Regions from separate parts of the Allobosea sp. 05T422_2 genome, predicted to be linked through region 2. Evidence: predicted binding sites of a transcription regulator. Region 2 holds the regulator's gene; the other holds the start of a gene.
What was found. The regulator LexA, encoded in region 2, represses DNA repair genes until DNA is damaged. The targets are predictions, from matches to a motif close to TGTTCNNNNTGTGTTCNG.

Region 1 (4,210 bases), on a different contig from region 2:
CGTGGAGCGCAATCATCCCCATATTCCGCCCGAAACCTTTGAACGGGAGAATGACGATGGGACTGTCCGGACTGTTCGGCGGCAAGGTCAGGGAAGCCGGTGAGTTCGAATTCCAGTTGACCGACGAGGAGTGGCGCCGCCGCCTGACCCCGGAGCAGTACCACGTGCTGCGCGGGCATGGCACCGAGCGCGCCGGCTCCTGCGCCTTGAATTTCGAGAAGCGCGCCGGGCGGTTMACCTGCGCCGGTTGCGGCAACCCCTTGTTCCAGTCCGGCAAGAAATTCGAGAGCGGCACGGGCTGGCCGAGCTTCGACCAGCCACTGGAGGGTGCGGTCGGTATCAGCGAGGACAATAGCTACATGATGCAGCGCACCGAGGTGCATTGCGCCCGCTGCGGCGGCCATCTCGGCCATGTCTTCCCTGACGGCCCGCCACCGACCGGACTGCGCTACTGCATCAATGGCGTGGCGATGGATTTCGCTCCGGCCGAGGCCTGAGCCAGTCGGCCGGCCGCGCTCCCCTTCGGGAGGGCGGCCGCGCAAACGCGTGAGTGCTATTCCACCGCCGGGACGGCCCGATGCGCCAGCGCGGCAGCATCCACGGACGCCGGCAGATCGCCGAAATGGCCCGACCAGCGCCCCTCGAGCCGCGTCGCGATGAAGGCGTCTGCGACCATGTGAGGTGCGTGGCGCAGCAGCAACGAGGCCTGCAGCGCCAGCGCCAGCCGCTCGACCAGCCGCCGCGCCTGTCCTTCGCTTCGCACCAAAGTGGGTATCTCCGACTCCAGCGCGCTCAAATGCGCATCAAAGCGATTGTCGGCGCCGGCCGCGCGTCGCATCTCCTCGATCAGCGCCACGAGAGAGCCCGGCTCTCGCTCCAGCGAGCGCAGCACATCGAGACAAATGACGTTGCCCGAGCCCTCCCAGACGCTGTTGAGCGGCGCCTCCCGATAGAGCCGGGCCATGGGGTTTTCCTCGATAAAGCCGTTGCCGCCATGGCATTCCAGCGCCTCGACCACCACCGCCGGCGCGCGCTTCGAGACCCAGTATTTCGCAATCGGCGCGCCGATCCGCGCCAGCAACCGGTCGCTCTCGCTCGTTTCCTGACGGTCGAGCGCCGCAAACAGCCGAAAGGCGAGCCAGGCTGCAGCCTCGGCCTCGATCGCAAGATCGGCCAGCACGTTCTGCATGATCGGCTGATCGATCAGCCCGCGCTGGAAGGCGCGCCGATGGGCCGCGTGATGCGCCGCCAGCGAAACGGCGAGCCGCATCTGCCCGGCCGACGCCGCCGCAATGTCCAGCCGGGAGCCCTGGTTCATCGCCAGGCCGGTGCGCAGGCCCCGGCCTGGCTCGCCGATCATCTGGCCGATCGCACCGCGGAATTCGACCTCGGACGAGGCATTCGAGCGATTGCCGCATTTGTCCTTGAGCCGCTGGATCGCCACGCCGTTGCGCGAGCCGTCCGGCAGCCAGCCCGGCACGACGAAGCAGGAAATGCCCTCGGCGGTTCGGGCCAAGGTCAGGAACAGGTCGGAATGCGGCACCGAGAAGAACCACTTGTGCCCGGTCAGGGACCATGTCCCGTCGCCATTGTCCTCGGCGATGGTCTGGGTCTGGCGCAGGTCAGAGCCTCCCTGCTTCTCGGTCATTGCCGTGCCGACGGTCGCCCCTGTCTTGGCGGAGGCGGTCGTCTGGCGGCGGTCATAGCGGTTGGAGCTGACCAGGGCGCCCCACTTGCTCCAGAGGTCGGGTTCCTGCCTCAGGACCGGGATCGCGGCATAGGTCATGCTGATCGGGCAGCAGATGCCGCTTTCGCCCTGACTCCAGAGATAGGAGAGCGCAGCACGCGCCACCTGTGCGCCCGGGCCCGGCCTGTTCCATGCGAGCGAATGGGTCTCCTGCTCGATCGCAAGCCCCATCAATTCGTGCCAGGCCGGATGGAACTCGATCTGGTCGATGCGGTTGCCGAACCGGTCATGCGTCCTGAGTTCGGGCGGGAACCTGTTCGCCAGTCGCGCCAGGTCCTGCACCTGCGCCGAGCCGACAATGCGCCCTGCCGCGTGCAGGCGCTCCGAGGMCCAGCCTGCATCGAAGGCGGTGGCCGCCGCCTGCAACACGGGATCAGCCGCGAAGGCGTCGTAATCGCACAGTATGGGAACCTGGTTCGTCACTTCATGGGTGGAATGGCGGGAGGCGATATCCACATTCATCGCGGCGCGTCCTGACGATCGGGCGAGCATTCAACGCCCAACAGCCTTATCCAGCAATCTGCGGCGCGACAGCCTATATTGCCTCTGGAACGAATCACGATCAAAGCGACCTGAAGCCTTGTCCGATCACACCACGTCCGCCCCTCTGCCCCGCCCCGGCGGCCTCGCCGCCCGCGCCGCCGCACAGCCGGCGGCAGGCTATCTGGCAGGCCTCAACCCGGAGCAGCGGCAAGCGGTCGAGGCCACGGATGGCCCTGTTCTGGTCCTGGCAGGCGCCGGCACCGGCAAGACCCGTGTGCTGACCACGCGCATCGCCCATCTGATCGCCACCAACCGCGCCTATCCGTCCCAGATCCTCTCGGTGACCTTCACCAACAAGGCAGCGCGCGAGATGAAGGAGCGCATCGCAAGCCTCGTCGGCCCCGTGGCCGAAGGCATGCCCTGGCTCGGCACCTTCCACTCGATCTCGGCCAAGATCCTGCGCCGCCATGCCGAGCTCCTCGATCTGCGCTCGGACTTCACCATTCTCGATACCGACGACCAGATTCGCCTTATGAAGCAGGTCATCACGGCCGCCGGGATCGACGAGAAGCGCTGGCCCGGCCGCATGCTGGCGGGCTTCATCGACAGCTGGAAGAACCGCGGGCTTGCCCCCAAGGACGTGCCGCCGGGTGAAGCCGGCGTCTTCGCCGGAGGCAAGGGCGGCGCCCTTTATGCCGCCTATCAGGAGCGGCTGAAGACGCTGAACGCAGTCGATTTCGGCGATCTGCTGCTGCACTGCCTGACGCTGTTCCGGGAGCATGCCGATGTGCTCGCGACCTATCATGAGCGCTTCCGCTACATCCTGGTCGACGAATATCAGGACACCAACACCGCCCAGTATCTCTGGCTGCGCCTGCTGGCGCAGGGCCGGCGCAACATCGCCTGCGTCGGCGACGACGACCAGTCGATCTATGGCTGGCGCGGCGCCGAGGTCGACAACATCCTGCGCTTCGAGCACGATTTTCCCGGCGCGGTCGTGGTCAGGCTGGAACGGAACTACCGCTCGACCGGGCATATCCTCGCCACCGCCTCAAAACTGATTGCCCGCAACGAAGGCCGGCTCGGCAAGACATTGCGCACTGAGGACGAAGCCGGGGAGAAGGTCACGATCACCGGCGCCTGGGACAGCCAGGAGGAAGCCCGCCTGATCAGCGACGAGATCGAGGCGATGCAGAGCAAGGGCGAAAACCTTGCCGAGGTCGCCATCCTCGTCCGCATCTCCGCCCAGATGCGCGAGATCGAGGAGCGCTTCGTCCATGTCGGCGTGCCCTATCGCGTCATCGGCGGCCCACGCTTCTATGAGCGGGCCGAAATCCGCGACGCCATGGCCTATCTGCGCTGCGTGGTGAGCCAGACCGATGATCTCGCCTTCGAGCGCATCGTCAATGTGCCGAAGCGCGGGCTGGGCGACGCGACGGTCCAGCTTCTGCACAACCACGCCCGGGCAACCGGCCTGTCGCTGCTGCAATCGGCCCGTGCCGTGGTCGAGACCGAGGAACTGAAGCCGAAGGCCCGCACCGCGCTGCGCGAACTGGTCGAGGCCTTTGCCCGCTGGTCGACCAAGGCCGAACACATGAAGCAGGGCGAGCTTGCCGAGCAGGTGCTGGAGGAATCCGGCTATACCGAGATGTGGCAGAAGGATCGCTCGGCCGATGCCGCCGGCCGCCTCGAGAACCTCAAGGAACTGGTGCGCTCTCTGGACGAGTTCCCAGACCTGCCGGCCTTCCTTGAGCACGTCTCGCTGGTGATGGATGCCGATGGTGGCGAGGCCGGGGCGCGCGTCAGCATCATGACACTGCACGCGGCCAAGGGGCTCGAATTCGATACTGTCTTCCTGCCCGGCTGGGAGGAAGGCCTGTTCCCGAACCAGCGCGCGCTCGACGAAAGCGGCCGCGCCGGGCTGGAAGAAGAGCGCCGCCTCGCCCATGTCGGCCTGACCCGGGCCCGCAAGCGCCTGAA
Region 2 (4,210 bases):
TGGCGCGCGCGCTTCCTGGGCGCCATCGCGATCGAGGCCGGACGAAGAAGGCTGTTTCTCTGGCTGCCGGTGCTGATGGGAGCCGGCATTCTGCTCTATTTCGCGGCTGATCGCGAGCCATCCTTCTGGGTCCCGCTCTCCGGCTTTGGCGTCTCCGCTGCGATGGCAGCGCTGTCGCGCGCCCGACGCCCGGTCATGCTCGCTTGCGTCGGCCTTGCTGCCATCTTCGCCGGCTTTGGTGCCGCGGCCTGGCGCACGGCGACAATCGCAGCACCGATGCTCGATCGAATGCGCGTGGGACAACTCACCGGCTTTGTCGAATCGGTCGAGGCGCGCGACGCCGGCGCGCGCCTCGTGATCCTGGTGACCAGCATTGCCGGGGTGGAGCCTGAACGCCTGCCACGGCGGGTTCGGGTCAACGTCAAAGGTGGTTCGGTTTCGCCGGGCGATCACATCGCTGCCGTCGCGCGCCTCCTGCCGCCGCCCGGTCCAGTGCGACCAGGTGGCTACGACTTCGGGCGCGACGCCTTCTTCCGAGGGCTTGGTGCAGTCGGGACCATCCCCGGAAAGATCACGCTCGCCCCACCACCCTTGCAGCCACCGCTCGAGCTTCAGATACCCGCGACGGTCGACCGGGCGCGCAATGCCCTGACGGAGCGCATCGCCGGGATCGGGGGAGGGCAGGCTGGCGCGATGGCGGCGTCGCTGGTTACTGGCAAGCGCGGCCTCATCACGGAGGCGACCAATATCGACCTCCGCGCGGCCGGAATCTATCATATCATCTCGATCTCGGGCCTTCACATGGTGCTGGCCTCCGCCACGATCTTCGGCCTGGTCCGTGGCCTGCTGGCGCTATCGCAAACGCTGGCATTGCGCTGGCCCATAAAGAAACTCGCCGCCCTGGCCGCGATGCTCGGCGCCACGGCTTATTGCATCTTCTCGGGAGCCGAGGTCGCGACGGTGCGCTCGCTGATCATGACATTGGTCATGCTCGGTGCGATTCTCGTCGATCGCCCGGCGCTCAGCATGCGCAATCTGGCTCTCGCTGCGATGATCGTTCTGCTGCGCGAGCCTGACGCGCTGCTTGGTCCAAGCTTCCAGATGTCCTTTGGCGCTGTCGCGGCGCTGATCGCCTTTGCCGAGCGCTGGGAGGATCGCGGCCACTCCGAGGCGCCGGCGAACCTGCCTTGGCCGCTACGGCCGATCTGGATCGCGGTGGTCGGGCTCACGGTCACGACCGTGCTGGCGACGGTCGCAACCGCACCGTTCGGTGCCTATCACTTCCAGACCTTCAACCCCTTCGGTCTGCTCGGCAATGCGCTCGCCTTGCCCTTCGTTTCCCTGATCGTCATGCCTGCCGCTGTCTTCGGCGTGCTCGCCTATCCCTTCGGCCTGGATTGGCCGGCTTGGGCGCTCATGGGAGTCGCTTCGGACTATGTGCTGCAATCCGCGCGCTGGGTTGCGGGATTCGACCACTCCGCGGTGATCATTCCTGCATTCGGGGCCGCGGCGCTCGCATGCTTTGCCGCCGCGCTTCTCTGGATCACGCTCTGGACGACACCGCTGCGCTTCCTGGCCGTCGCCCCCCTGATCGCGGGACTGCTCGTGGCAGCGAAGCCCGACAGGCCCGACATCCTGATCGAACGCGATGGTTCCGGGATCCTGGTCCGCGGGGGCGATGGTCGCATGATCCTGGCGGGGCAACCGAGCCGCTTCGTGCTGCAGCAATGGCTGAACGCAGATGGCGATAATCGCCGGACTGACGACAACAGCCTGCGGGAAGGCGCGACCTGCGACACGTTGGGTTGTGTCGTCCGCAGCAAGGATGGACGAAGCGTTGCCTTTGCACGTGATCGCCTGGCCATCGTCGAGGACTGTCGGCGCGCCGATCTCGTCATCACGCCGATTCCGTGGAACGCTCCGTGCGCAGCACGACTGATCGACCGCAGGGCATTGTCGCGCGATGGCGCGACCGCCCTTGTCGGCAACAAGGGCGGCTGGCGCGCCCATCTATCAGAGCAGGATGGTGTCGATCGTCCCTGGAGCCGCAAGCGGGAGCGGCCTGCAAGCACGCCGGCTTTGCCGCTGGCGGCTGTCGAAGAACACGAGCCGCTTCAGTAGCGCCGCATCAGGTTGACCAGGCGGCCCTGAATCTTGACGCGGTCCGGTCCCAGCACCCTTGTCTCATAGGCGGGATTGGCAGCCTCGAGCGCGATCGAGGAGCCGCGCTTGCGCAGTCGCTTCAGCGTTGCTTCCTCGTCATCGATCAGAGCCACGACGATATCCCCGGTATTGGCCGTGTCCTGACGCTTGATCACCACCGTATCGCCGTCGAGAATGCCGGCTTCCACCATCGAGTCGCCGCGAACCTCGAGGGCAAAATGTTCACCGGGGCCAAGCATGTCGYCAGGCAGTGCCACGGTATGGCTGCGGCTCTGGATGGCGGAAATCGGTGTACCGGCGGCAATCCGCCCCATGACCGGAATCGCAACCGTGGAGCGCACATCTTCGTCCGGGGGCGGTGCGATCGGCCGGACCTTGCCAAGCCCCCCTTGGACGACGGAGGGGCTGAACCGTCCGCGCGTCGCCTGAGGGCCGCCGGCCCCTTCGGGCAGCTTTATGATCTCCAGCGCTCGGGCTCGATTGGGAAGGCGGCGAATGAACCCGCGCTCCTCCAGCGCCATGATCAGGCGATGGATACCGGACTTGGAGCGCAGATCGAGCGCGTCCTTCATCTCGTCGAAGGAGGGGGGCACCCCTGTCTCGCGCAGGCGTTCCTGGATGAAACGAAGCAGTTCGAACTGTTTGCGTGTCAGCATGGTTCCCGCCGGCGCTCTTTGTATGGAATCGAAACAAAGCACGAACACCATACAGGTTCGCGTTGTGTTCCGCAAGCGCGCTCAGCGTAGGCGGATGATCCGGCAGTTGTCGCCTTTGTTTGCCGGCGCAGCAAACGATTCGCGAATGAGTAGCGCGTCGMCGCGGGCAAGAGTGGCCAGCATCGATGAATCCTGCTTGGCGAAGGGCGTTGCCAGCCATCCTTCCGGAGTGAGCGTCAGTTCCGACCTCATATAGTCCCGCCGCTCATCATTTGCCGGCAAATTTCTTCCGACGATTGCAGGCTCACTCAGATCGCGCTCCGGTTCCGGTACGCCCAGGAGGGTCCTGAGCAGGGGCACGACGAAGAGATGCCCGCAGACGATGGACGAGACGGGGTTTCCGGGTAGGCCGAGCGCGACCATGCGGCCGAGGCGGCCCATCATCATCGGCTTGCCCGGCCGCATGGCGATCTTCCAGAAGCCGYGCGCCATGCCTTGACCGATCAACGCTGCCTGGACGAGATCGTGCTCACCTACCGAGGCTCCTCCGAGGGTGATCAGCACATCGGCATCGGCCTTCCGTGCCTGGCCAATCTTGTCGGCGAGATCGGCATGATCATCGCGGGCAATCCCGAGATCGAGCGCCGTGCCGCCGGCCTGCTCGACCAGCGCGGCGAGCGCAAAACTGTTGGACGCGACGATCTGGTCGGGTCCAACCGGCTCGCCGGGCTGGACCAGTTCGTCGCCGGTCGCGAGGATCGCGACCAGTGGCTTGCGACGCACCGTGAGCATGGGGTGGCCCATGGCTGCCGCGAGGCCGAGGCTCGCACTGTCGAGCCGGCTGCCGGCGAGAAGCAACACCTCGCCCTCGCAGAAGTCCAATCCTGCCTGACGAACGAACTTGCCGCGCTCGGCGCCCTCGCGCACGCGGATCGTCGCAGTGCCGACGCCGTCCGCATTCTCCTGAATCAGGATCGTATCGGCGCCCTCCGGAATCGGAGCACCGGTGAAGATGCGAACAGCCTCATTGGAGCGGACCATCCCTGAGAAGGAACGACCGGCAGCCGATTCGCCGATGACACGCAATTCATTTGCCGGCGCAATATCATCTGCGCGAACGGCGTATCCGTCCATTGCGGAGTTGGCAAAGGGGGGCTGGGTCCGAAGCGCCTGCAGGTCGGCGGCGAGCACGCGCCCTACGCAATGTGCGAGTGGCAGGGTTTCTGATGGTGTCGGTGCCGGAACGCTGTCGATCAGCGCCTTCAGGGCGACGGGGACGGGCGTGAGGCTCATCGCGCAGTTTCCGGGAGATCGAAAGTGCCGGATTTTCCACCTGACTTGTGGACGAGCCTGATGCCTTCGATCCGCATCGCCCGGTCGACCGCCTTGAC

Region 1: AC1DJT_RS15385 (ATP-dependent helicase) is a predicted target of LexA. The motif match lies at 2,295-2,312, and genes of this name have one in related genera.

The regions. Positions count from the first base shown of each region.
Region 1 is NZ_JBFTLD010000077.1:1,092-5,301, reverse strand. Features, by position in the region: gene msrB (peptide-methionine (R)-S-oxide reductase MsrB) at 57-497, shown strand; gene AC1DJT_RS15390 (acyl-CoA dehydrogenase family protein) at 554-2,209, opposite strand; gene AC1DJT_RS15385 (ATP-dependent helicase) at 2,328-4,210, shown strand, end outside.
Region 2 is NZ_JBFTLD010000209.1:5,426-9,635, forward strand. Features, by position in the region: gene AC1DJT_RS26845 (ComEC/Rec2 family competence protein) at 1-2,121, shown strand, start outside; gene lexA (transcriptional repressor LexA) at 2,115-2,819, opposite strand; gene AC1DJT_RS26855 (molybdopterin molybdotransferase MoeA) at 2,901-4,112, opposite strand; gene moaC (cyclic pyranopterin monophosphate synthase MoaC) at 4,109-4,210, opposite strand, start outside.